One region of the Sinorhizobium sp. Y406 genome, then DNA from elsewhere that is predicted to be linked to it. Evidence: riboswitches for the same ligand, from Rfam matches in the RefSeq annotation. Region 1 holds a riboswitch; each other region holds the start of a gene.

Region 1 (3,268 bases):
CAAAGCAAACAAGAGGGCGGTCAATTGTGCTGCCGAACGCAATTCAAGATCCTTCGCAATCCGTCTATCGCCGATGGGGTCGCCAAAGCGAGCGCCATCATGTCCGATCTGCATACGCAACAAGGCGAAAAGATGCAAAACGGCATCTTTTGCGACTTGCCCGTCAATGACCGCCCGCGCGTCTTTTTCGGACGCATTCAGACGCACATGCAGCGCCGCGCGTCTTATTAGACGCGCAAAGGTCGCTGTAACACTTTGAATTGCTGCATGTCTTTGTCCTTAAATCGAGGTCGATTAAAGGAGACATGCAGTAGGTCGCCGCATTCTTTGAATCGGCGCATTGCGCGCTTTGCGAGGACCGTCACTTCGCTCCTATGCCCTGAAGCGGAGCACCGTCAGAACCCCGCGCCAGGCTGGGCCAGATAGGCCTCCTCCGCCGGCGTCGACCGGCGCCCGACGATGCCGTTGCGATGGGGAAAGCGGCCGAACTGCTCGATGACCTCGCGATGGCGGATCGCATAATCGAGATAGTTGGGCTCGCCGAGCTCGGTAAAGAGCTTCACCGACATCGTCTGATCGGCGAGGTTCTCGGAATGCTCGAACGGCATGTAGAAGAAGGCGCGCCATTCCGGCGACACCGCCTTGTCGGCGCTGGCGCCGATGGCAAGCTGTGCTTCGCGCAGGGCGAGTCCGTCGGTCGCAAACGCCAGCGGCGATCCGCGATACATATTGCGCGGGAGCTGATCGAAAAGAATGATCGCGGCGAGCCAATTGCGCGGGCTCGCCCTCCAGACATCGTCGACATGCCTTGAAAGCGCCAGATGCGCATCCCGGAAGCGCTGCACGCACTCGCGATCGAGTTCGGCGCTCGGCGTGAACCAGTGCTCGTAGGAAAGCTCCCCGAACCAGAAACGCAGCACGTCCTCCGGTGTGCAGTTGGTGCTTTGGTCAGTCATTCCGGCCCCTCTCCTTCTGACGGTCGCGAGTGGTCAGATAGGCGATCGACTCCACGATTTCCAGCCGGCCCTCGGCGGCCTCCATCACTGGAAATGCCCGGCAAGCGCCTCGGAGACGATCAGCGCCGCCGGAACGCGGGCGAGATTGCCGCCGCCGGCGGCGCTCGGCCCGCCGTCCACGCCGCCATTCGCATAGGCGACGGCGAAGCCGACGAGATCGTCGATATTCTCTTCGGCCGCGACATCGCCGAAGAGATACGTCGCCCTGCCCGATGCCTGGAAGGCAATGGTGCAGGGACGGGTGCAGGCGGCCATGCACACCGTCCCGGCAATCGCGAAATCATCGGCGAGCGGCTTGCCGAGCGCCGAAATGCTGCCGTTGAGCATGGCAAGCAACCGGGCACCCGGTAGGCACGGCCCGCCTGTTAAGTGGCACTCGGTCGAAAGCGTTATCTTGTGCGCTGATTGATGCGAATTCGCCATGGCTGTTCTCCGCCGGCCCCTGCCAGCTTTGCAAGGGGGCCGCAGAGAATGGCGAAACTCGAAACCGACGATTGACGCCGGACAGAAGCCGCTTCTTTTCCATCGGAACACCCCGTCCGTTGTGGTTGATCGGTTCGATGGCAGGTCTCCTGGCTCGCGGGTCGCGGCGCATCCACGTCTTCCCGGCCTCCCGGCCAGTGACATGTTGTGGATGCGCTTTCCGCTCACAGTTGCGGGGGCAGCCACGGCATCGGCCCCTTTCGGGCATCCTCACCGCGTTCCCTTTTCAGCCGCTGCCGAGTTTCGGCAGCAGCACCATCACGCCCTTGGTTGCACGAGTCTCGGCTCGATGCAATGGGGTCGGGATAATGATCGACAGTGCCGTCCGCCCTTCTTCGCTGCTCCTTCGCGATCACGGCGGAAGACCGGCTCGCTATTGCAGCGGCCAGAACCACATCAGCAAGGGCACCGTGGCAAGGATGATGACGATCGACAGCGGCAGTCCGAGCCGCGGATAGTCGCCGAACCGGTAGCCGCCCGGGCCCATCACCAGCGTATTGCACTGGTGCCCGATCGGGGTGAGGAAATCCGAACCGGCGCCGATCGCCACCGCCATCAGAAAGGCGTCCGGCCTATAGCCGAGCGTGGCGGCGAAGCTCACGGCGATCGGGGCCATGACGAGCACGGTCGCGGCGTTGTTGAGAAACGGCGTCACCGCCATCGCCGCAATCAGGATGAGCGCCAGCGCCCCGGCCGGCGGCAGGTTGGTGGCTATGCCGCCGAGCCAGCCGGCGATCAGGTCCGAGCCGCCCGTCGTGCGCAGCGAGTCGCTGACGGGGATGAGCGCCGCCAGCATCACCAGGATCGGGCCGTCGACGGCCCGGTAGACGTCCCGCAGCGGGATGACGCGGAAGATCACCATGGCAAGGGCCGCAGCGAAGAAGGCGACCGGCACCGGCACCAGGCCGACCGCGGTCGTCGCCATCGCCGCCGCCAGCAGCAGCAGCGGCAGGGTGCCGCGCCGGATCGTGCCGAGCAGAATCTCGCGCTGCGCCAGCGGCAGGCAGCCGAAGTCCTGCAGGAAGACCGGCAGCTCGCTTCGCGCCCCCTGCAGCACCACGATATCGCCGGCCTGCAGCCGGATGCTGCCGAGACGCTGTTTCAGCCTCTCGCCCTGCCGGCTCACCGCAAGCAGATTGACATTGTGATTGTTGAAGAGCGCCAGCCGCTCGGCGGACATGCCGATGAGCGGCGAATTGCTGCCGATCACCGCTTCGATCGCCTCGATCTCCGCACGCGTCTTGTCGCCCGGCATCGGCAGCCGGTCGCCGGCGATCTTCAGCTTCGCCTGGGAGACGATGCGGTCAAGCGCCGCCGGTCCGCCTTCGAGCAGCAATATGTCGTCCGTCTCGATCACCACATCGGGTAGCGGCGCCAGATGCGTGCCGCGCCGGAAGATCGCGATGACGACGGCGCCGCCGTCGCCGATCCTGACGAGATTGCTCACGGGCTTGCCGATCGCCGGCGAACCGGGCGCGGCCACGGCTTCCGCCGTATAGTCGGTGATCTCGATCGCCTGATTTACCGAGACCTCCTGGCTCTTTCGCTCCGGCACCAGGCGATAGGCAAAGAGCAGGAAAACGCAGCCGACAAGGGCAAGCGAAGCGCCGACCGGCGTGAAATCGAACATCGAGAAACTCTCGCCGGTCAGTTCCGCACGCATCCGCGAGACGACGACGTTCGGCGACGTGCCGACCTGCGTCATCAACCCGCCCATCAACGAGCCGAAGGCCATCGGCATCAGGAAGACCGAGGGCTGCACCTTCGAG
Region 2 (3,268 bases), 320 kb from region 1:
TCAAGCGCCGCTGCGGTCTTTCCGCACGGGCGCAATGGCGGCTTGCGACCGACGGCCTGGCGGGCGCTTTCCTGGAAATCGGGCGTCTGCGGGGGGAGCAGGCGGTCGCGATCGAGCGGGCTCTCGCCATCGTCAAACGCGCGGGCTCACCGCTCGCGTCGCGCGACCTGCGATATGAAGAGATAAGCGTCGAAACCCCGGGCGGTGCGCTTTGTCGAACCTATCGGATGCGCAGCGGCTGCTGTCTCTACTATCGGACGGAAGGCGGCGATTTCTGCGACACCTGCGTGCTGCTGAGGGCCGAGACACGGCGCGAGAGATTAAAGGCGCATTTGCTTGAGCCGGAGGGGAAGTCGGTTGGATGTGAAGTGGTGGATTGTCACCCACGATAGAATGGACGCACTCACCAAACTGACTGAGAATGCCCTTAGCCGAACCAAGCCCCTCCCCACAGGTGGGAGGGGCTTGGAGCCCGCGGCGATCGCCTGCGCTCCCAATACCCTTAGAGCATGATCCGACCGGAGTGAAACGAGGATCGATAAGATCATGCCTCAGAACGAAAGCGTTAGAGCGCCGATCTGATCCAGTCAGATCGAAACGCGCTCTAGCGTCTGCTCCAACTGGCGAGATTTGGGTGGAAACGGTGCGGCCGAGAAAGGGGTTGGGGAGGGGTGAGCCTGCTTAGCCGGCCTTCACGACCCGGTCGTTGATGAAGCCCGAAACGATGCCGAGGACGATCCAGAAGGCGAGTGTCGTGGCTAGTGCCGCAACCGCGAATTCCGCGCCAAGGACGGCCGGAACGTTGCTCGACATATCGAGCGGCTGCGGCGCGCCATAGGCGTGAGGTGCGGCGATCAGCACGAGGCCCGCGACCTTCGAGCCCAGTTCTCCGCGCAAGGCCAGCAGGTAGAGACCCGCGGCAGAGAGCAGCACGGTCAAGGCCCACCAGACCTGGCGCTCGCCAAGGTCGGCAGCCGGGAAGCCGGGCAGCTCCGGCGGCAAACCGAGCGCCGGCAGCATGTGCACGGCTAGCCAGCCGCAGGCGCCCCAGAGCGCCCCGTTTGCAAGCGTGATCCGATGGCCTGTCATGATGCTGATGCCGGCAAGCAGCAGCGAGAAGCCGGCGCCCGTGACCAGGTTGGCGAGCAGCGTTCCTGAAAAGCGGCTCATGCCGAACAGGATTCCGCTCTCCTCCTCGTGTCCGCCCTCATGGGCATAGGCGGGCGTTATCGGCGAAACGAAGGCGAGAAGTTTTTCGAGCGGCGAAACACCGTTCAGAGACGAATGCTCCTCGTGACCCGCAGCAGGCTGCTCTCCGCCCTCGAATTCCTCGGCATGCAGGATCAGCGGCGTGACGCGCAGTTCCTGGGCGGCGGTCATGAAGACGCCGGCGATCAGCCCGGCCACGATTGCGGCCAGAAGTGTCTTGACGATCATGTGTCGATTTTCCTCAATGCAGCGCTTCCCCTACTGCATGTCTCCTTTAATCGTCCTCGATTTAACGACAAAGACATGCAGCAATATAAGGTGCTACAGCGACCTTTGCGCGTCTGATAACGCGCGCGGCGCTGTAGGGAGCACGGTCCAGCCAACGCAGTCGGGCACCCCTACAGCGCCCTGCGCCTTTCAGAGCGCACAAAGGACGCCGATGCGCGAGCCGCGACATCATGCCGGATGGCATGCGCACATGCTCGGAGCGCCTGACGGCTCTGTTCAGCTTCGATCCGGAACGCGCAAGGCGTTCCATTGGCTTAGTGGCAGGGGAAGCCGTAGGAATGGCGGGTGTCGTGCGCCGTGTCGTGGAGCACGGCCGAATTTGCAAGGCCTGCACCGAAGACGAGGAAACCGCCGATCATAAGGGCAAGAATGCCCGCAACCAGACGATCGCTGAGGGAGAGCGAGACGCTCGAAACGTTAGACGTAGCCATGACAACCTCCGTGATGGCAAGGGATGTTCCCGATTGGGCGTTGCGCCCGCATCGATTGGCAGGTTTCCTGGCTCGCGGCGTCAGGTTTACACCAGGGATTTGCCTCGCCTTCCCAGATCGAACCGCCCTCTCGCGGTCCTTCCCAGTGGCTTTTTCCGGATCGCTCCGGAACGGCAAATTCACACCGCACTACAGTCGCGGGGTCGGCCGTGATTAAGATGCCCAGCTTGGGTCCACCCGTCACGTTCCCGTTTACTCCCGAAGCGCGTTCGCTTTCCGGGAACCAATCGATCCCCGATGATTAGGTGCGGCCGCGCCTGATGTCAATCGAGCCGGACCCGTAAAATGAACGGGATTGATGCCAGGCGCGGGCTTGCGAAATGGCGGGCGGCCGATCTTTCCAAAATGGTGCTGCGCCTCGTGACTGTATCGCGCCTCTCGTCTATCTCTGCAGTTGCGTTCCCGTTCCGAGCGCTTGCAGTTCCCGCTTGCTCGATCTGGAGATAAGTCATGGCAGCTTTCGTTCCCGGCCTTGCTTTTGCAGCCGCCATCGGTTCCGGCCTGATGGCGGGGCTCTTCTTCGTCTTCTCGGTCTGCGTCATGCGGGCCCTGTCGCGGCTTCCGGCGGAACAGGGAATCGCCGCCATGAACGCCATAAACGTGGCGATCCAGAACCCGTTGTTCCTGGTTGCCTTCATGGGCACCGCGATTCTCGGCCTGGCGCTGATTGTTGCTGCTTTCATAATGGGCGAGAGGGGGAGCTACCTGCTTGCCGCCGGTGGGCTCGCCTATCTCGTCGGCACATTCCTGGTGACTGTCATTTTCAACGTTCCTTTGAACGATGCGCTCGCAGCGGCGCGCGGCGAGGCTGCCGCAGCGCTCTGGCAGCAGCGCTACCTGACCGACTGGGTTCGCTGGAATCATGTCCGCACTATCGCCTCGATCGGGGCGCTGGCGCTTTTCGTGCTCGGCCTCGCCCGCAGTTGAATCAGGCCGTCGTCAAGGCATTGGCGAGGTCGGCGACGAGGTCGTCCGGATGCTCGATGCCGATCGACAGGCGGATGGTCGATTCGAGCACGCCGATCCGGCGCCTGACCTCGATCGGCACGCCCGAATGGGTCATGGCGGCCGGGTGGCTTGCGAGCGATTCGGTGCCGCCGAGGCTGACTGCGAGCTTGAAGATCTGCAGCGCATTCAAGAAGCGGAAGGCCGCCTCCTGGCCGCCGGCGATGTCGAAGGAGAATGTCGAGCCGGCGCCGGTGCACTGGGCGGCGAAGACACGGCCGGCATTCGATTCCCCGTCGTCGAAGGGCAGGTAGTGAATGCGCTCGACCTTCGGA
Region 3 (3,268 bases), on a different replicon from region 1:
GGTGACGATGAAGGAGGTGAGCGCGTTGAAGAGCTGCGAGCCGGCGACACCGGCGAGTATGATGGCACCATGCCCCCTGCCCGCGCGCATTGCGAGCAGGCTGACGAGCCCGAATGCGAGAAGTGCGCCGAGGAAGGCCCCCAGCGGCAGCGTCAACAGACCGGCACCGAAACCCAGGATGGCAACGGCGACCGCGCCCGTCGATGCTCCCGCCGAGATCCCGAGAATATACGGATCGGCGAGCGGGTTGCGCAGAAGCGACTGCAGCACGACGCCGGAAAGTGCCAGCGCCGAGCCGCAGCACGCCGCCACCACGGCGCGGCTCAAACGGTAGTTCCAGACGATGCCCTCGTTGATCGGATCGAGCGGATAGCCCGCCTGCCATAGCCGATTGGCGATCGTCCGGGCGACGACATCCATCGGGATCGCCGTCTCGCCGATCGCCGCACCCAGCCAGAGCGCCGAGAACAGCAGGACAAGCGCCAGCACTGTGGCGCCTGTCCTCGATAGGGAGCCCACCATCCTGTTCACTGGGTCAGGCCGGCTTTTTCGATAGCCTCGGCCAGGGCCTCGATCCCTTCGATGGTCCGGATCGTTGGGTTCATCGCCTGGGCGTCCATTTCGACGACGCGGCCCTCCTTGACGGCCGGCATGAGACTGGTCACCGGGTCGGACTTGAGGAACTGGTGCTTGACGGCGATGTCGTCTGCGGGGAAACGGCGACGCTCCATCTTGCCCGCGACGATGATCGTCGGCTCGGACCTGGCGATGGCTTCCCAGCCGACGGTCGGCCATTCCTCCTCGCTGTCGATGACATTGCGGATGCCAAGCGCCCGCATGATGTAGCCGGGAGCACCGTTCTTGCCGGCGACATAGGGGTCGATGTCGAGCTCCGCGCTCGAGAACCAGAACACGGCCGAGAGCTTGCCGTTCGCCGACACGATCTTCTGCTTGGCAGCATCCTCGCGGGCCTTCAGCTCTGCAACCAGCGCCTCGCCGCGCTCCTGGACGTTGAAGATCTGCGCCAGTTCAGCGATCTCCTGATAGATCAGGTCCATGGTGAAGACCGCGTGGCGAACGCCATCGCCTCCACCCGTATTGTCCTTGCCGACGCAATCGGCCGGCGAGGTGTAAACCGGAATGCCGAGTTCCTCGAACTGCTCCGGTTTGGCAACGATGCCCTCGGACCCGACGTGCCACTGGAACTGCGCGGTGACGATGTCGGGCTTCTTGGCAACGACGCTCTCGAAACTCGGATCGTTGTCCGCAAGACGCTCGACCTTGGCATTGGCCTCCTCGTAACCCTCGATGACCGGGCCGAGCCAGACGGCGGTGCCGACCATCCGGTGCTGCAGGCCAAGCAGATACATGATCTCCGTGCTGCTCTGGCCGATCGAGACGGCGCGTTCGGGCGCCTTATCGAAGGTAATCGGGCGGCCGCAATTGGTGATAGTCAGCGGATAGGTGGTTTCGGCGGCCTGAGCCTCGAAGGCGAAAGTCGACATCAGCGTAGCGACGGCAATAAGGCTGCCGCGACTGTTAGGAATGATGGTCACGGATCGATCTCCCCGATTGTAGAATACCGGCCGCACGGCGCGGACGGCGGGAACTGTCGCGCCGCGTCAGTCAGCGGTTTCGAGCGAGCGGCTCGAACGGGAAGGAACGAATTCAGGAAGGCGCAGCCAGGCGCGAAAATGTGTCATGGCATATCCTGTTCCGGGCATCCCCGCCCGTGGACATTGGAGCGAACGCATGACGGCAGGTCTCCTGGCTTACGGATATCTGTCGTCCATCTGCCTTCCCGTGCCGGTTGGCACAGTGGCACGGCGCTCGAGGCGCCACGAGGATGGACGGCAATCCGCTCACAGTTGCGGGGGCAGCCACGGTTTTGGTCCCTGTTGGGTCGTCCGCACCGTGTTCCCTATTAATCCCCTTCGCTTCACCGTCGGGGAACCGTCGAGAGACTCCATAGATAGTTGAGCCCGACTGGTCAAGGGTAGGCCCTGCCGCGCGTCCGCGGTCAGGAAGCCGACGTTGCTTGCGGCTTCAATTCCGCGGCAAGCCAGGCGCGGAAGGATTCGAGTGGCGGGTAACTGGCCCGCGATTGCGGCCAGACCAGCCAATAGGATCCCGAGCCTGGCACCCCCCTCTTCAAGAGCGGAACGAGGCGTTTCTCCGCTATCTCGGCGTCTGCCAGATAATCCGGAAGAAGCGCCACGCCGAGGCCGGAGATCGCAGCCTGCGTCATGGTCGCGAACTGGTCGAAGAGCATTCCGGTAACGCTTGTTGGTTCCGCGCCATGGGCGGCAAACCAGATTCGCCAGGCGTTCGGCCTCGTCTCCAGTTGAAGAAGCGGCAGCCCGGCCATCCCATCAACGTCGGCAACCGGATGGTCCTTGAGCAGCGCTGGCGAGATGCAGGCCGTCAGTCGCTCCTCGAACAGCTTCATGTGGCCGGCGTCGCGCCAATCGTCCGCCCCGAAATGGATGGCGGCATCGAAGCCTTCGACGGCAAAGTTGAAGCGCTTGAGACGCGTTGCCAGATTGATCGTGATGCCGGGATGTTTGACCAGGAACCTGCCAAGCCGCGGCGCCAGCCATCGCGTGCCGAAGGCCGGCAGGATGGCGAGCGACAGCGTGCCGCCACCCGGATTTGCGGCTAGTTCCATGCTGCCGCGCTGGATGAGATCGAGCGCGCGGGTCACGTCCCGGCCATAGGCGTGGGCGGCTTGCGTCGGGATCAGCTTCTGCCTGTGCCGCTCGAAAAGCTGGCGGCCGAGCTGCTGCTCCAGATTCTGGACGAGACGGCTCACCGTGCTCTGCGTCAGATCGAGCTCGCGCGCTGCCGCCGCTGTCGAGCCGGTCTTCAGGACGGCCTCGAAGGCGGCCAAAAGGCTTATCGAGGGGAGGAACCGGCGCGGGCGCATCTCAGCTATGCATTCCATGAATGATATTACACGCAAATACGGCTTTTTCCGCACGGCAACAAGCGGTACTTACATGGGAAAATCGGCTTACCGTTCGAGATCATCGGGGCGTAAAAGATATCGGGAGAGAATCCGTGACCACAAACCCATCCGTGCATTCATCACAAGGCAGCGCTTTCGCCTGGGACGATCCCCTTCTCCTCGACGACCAGCTTGCCGAGGACGAGCGCATGATCCGTGATGCGGCCAGGACCTTCGCGGAAGCAGAACTCCTGCCGCGCGTCGAGGTGGCCTATCTCGAAGAGAAGACCGATCCGGGCCTCTTCCGGCTGATGGGCCAAG

The links. Region 1 has a riboswitch for cobalamin ahead of AC4P1R_RS09040 (DUF1636 family protein). Riboswitches for the same ligand answer to the same signal wherever they lie in the genome.
Region 2: it holds a riboswitch for cobalamin, as region 1 does, so the genes downstream of both, AC4P1R_RS10560 (CbtB domain-containing protein) here and AC4P1R_RS09040 (DUF1636 family protein) in region 1, are expected to answer to the same signal.
Region 3: it holds a riboswitch for cobalamin, as region 1 does, so the genes downstream of both, AC4P1R_RS24290 (ABC transporter substrate-binding protein) here and AC4P1R_RS09040 (DUF1636 family protein) in region 1, are expected to answer to the same signal.

The regions. Positions count from the first base shown of each region.
Region 1 is NZ_CM178974.1:1,885,401-1,888,668, forward strand. It holds gene AC4P1R_RS09025 (mechanosensitive ion channel domain-containing protein) at 1-42, opposite strand, end outside; gene AC4P1R_RS09030 (hypothetical protein) at 100-231, shown strand; gene AC4P1R_RS09035 (DUF924 family protein) at 396-956, opposite strand; gene AC4P1R_RS09040 (DUF1636 family protein) at 1,041-1,439, opposite strand; cobalamin riboswitch at 1,562-1,774, opposite strand; gene AC4P1R_RS09045 (SLC13 family permease) at 1,873-3,268, opposite strand, start outside.
Region 2 is NZ_CM178974.1:2,208,576-2,211,843, reverse strand. It holds gene AC4P1R_RS10570 ((2Fe-2S)-binding protein) at 1-392, shown strand, start outside; gene AC4P1R_RS10565 (CbtA family protein) at 682-1,437, opposite strand; gene AC4P1R_RS10560 (CbtB domain-containing protein) at 1,752-1,928, opposite strand; cobalamin riboswitch at 1,969-2,231, opposite strand; gene AC4P1R_RS10555 (anthrone oxygenase family protein) at 2,439-2,915, shown strand; gene AC4P1R_RS10550 (cystathionine gamma-synthase family protein) at 2,917-3,268, opposite strand, start outside.
Region 3 is NZ_CM178975.1:1,576,530-1,579,797, reverse strand. It holds gene AC4P1R_RS24295 (FecCD family ABC transporter permease) at 1-522, opposite strand, end outside; partial or broken gene AC4P1R_RS24290 (ABC transporter substrate-binding protein) at 528-1,478, opposite strand; cobalamin riboswitch at 1,741-1,973, opposite strand; gene AC4P1R_RS24285 (LysR family transcriptional regulator) at 2,021-2,926, opposite strand; gene AC4P1R_RS24280 (acyl-CoA dehydrogenase) at 3,157-3,268, shown strand, end outside.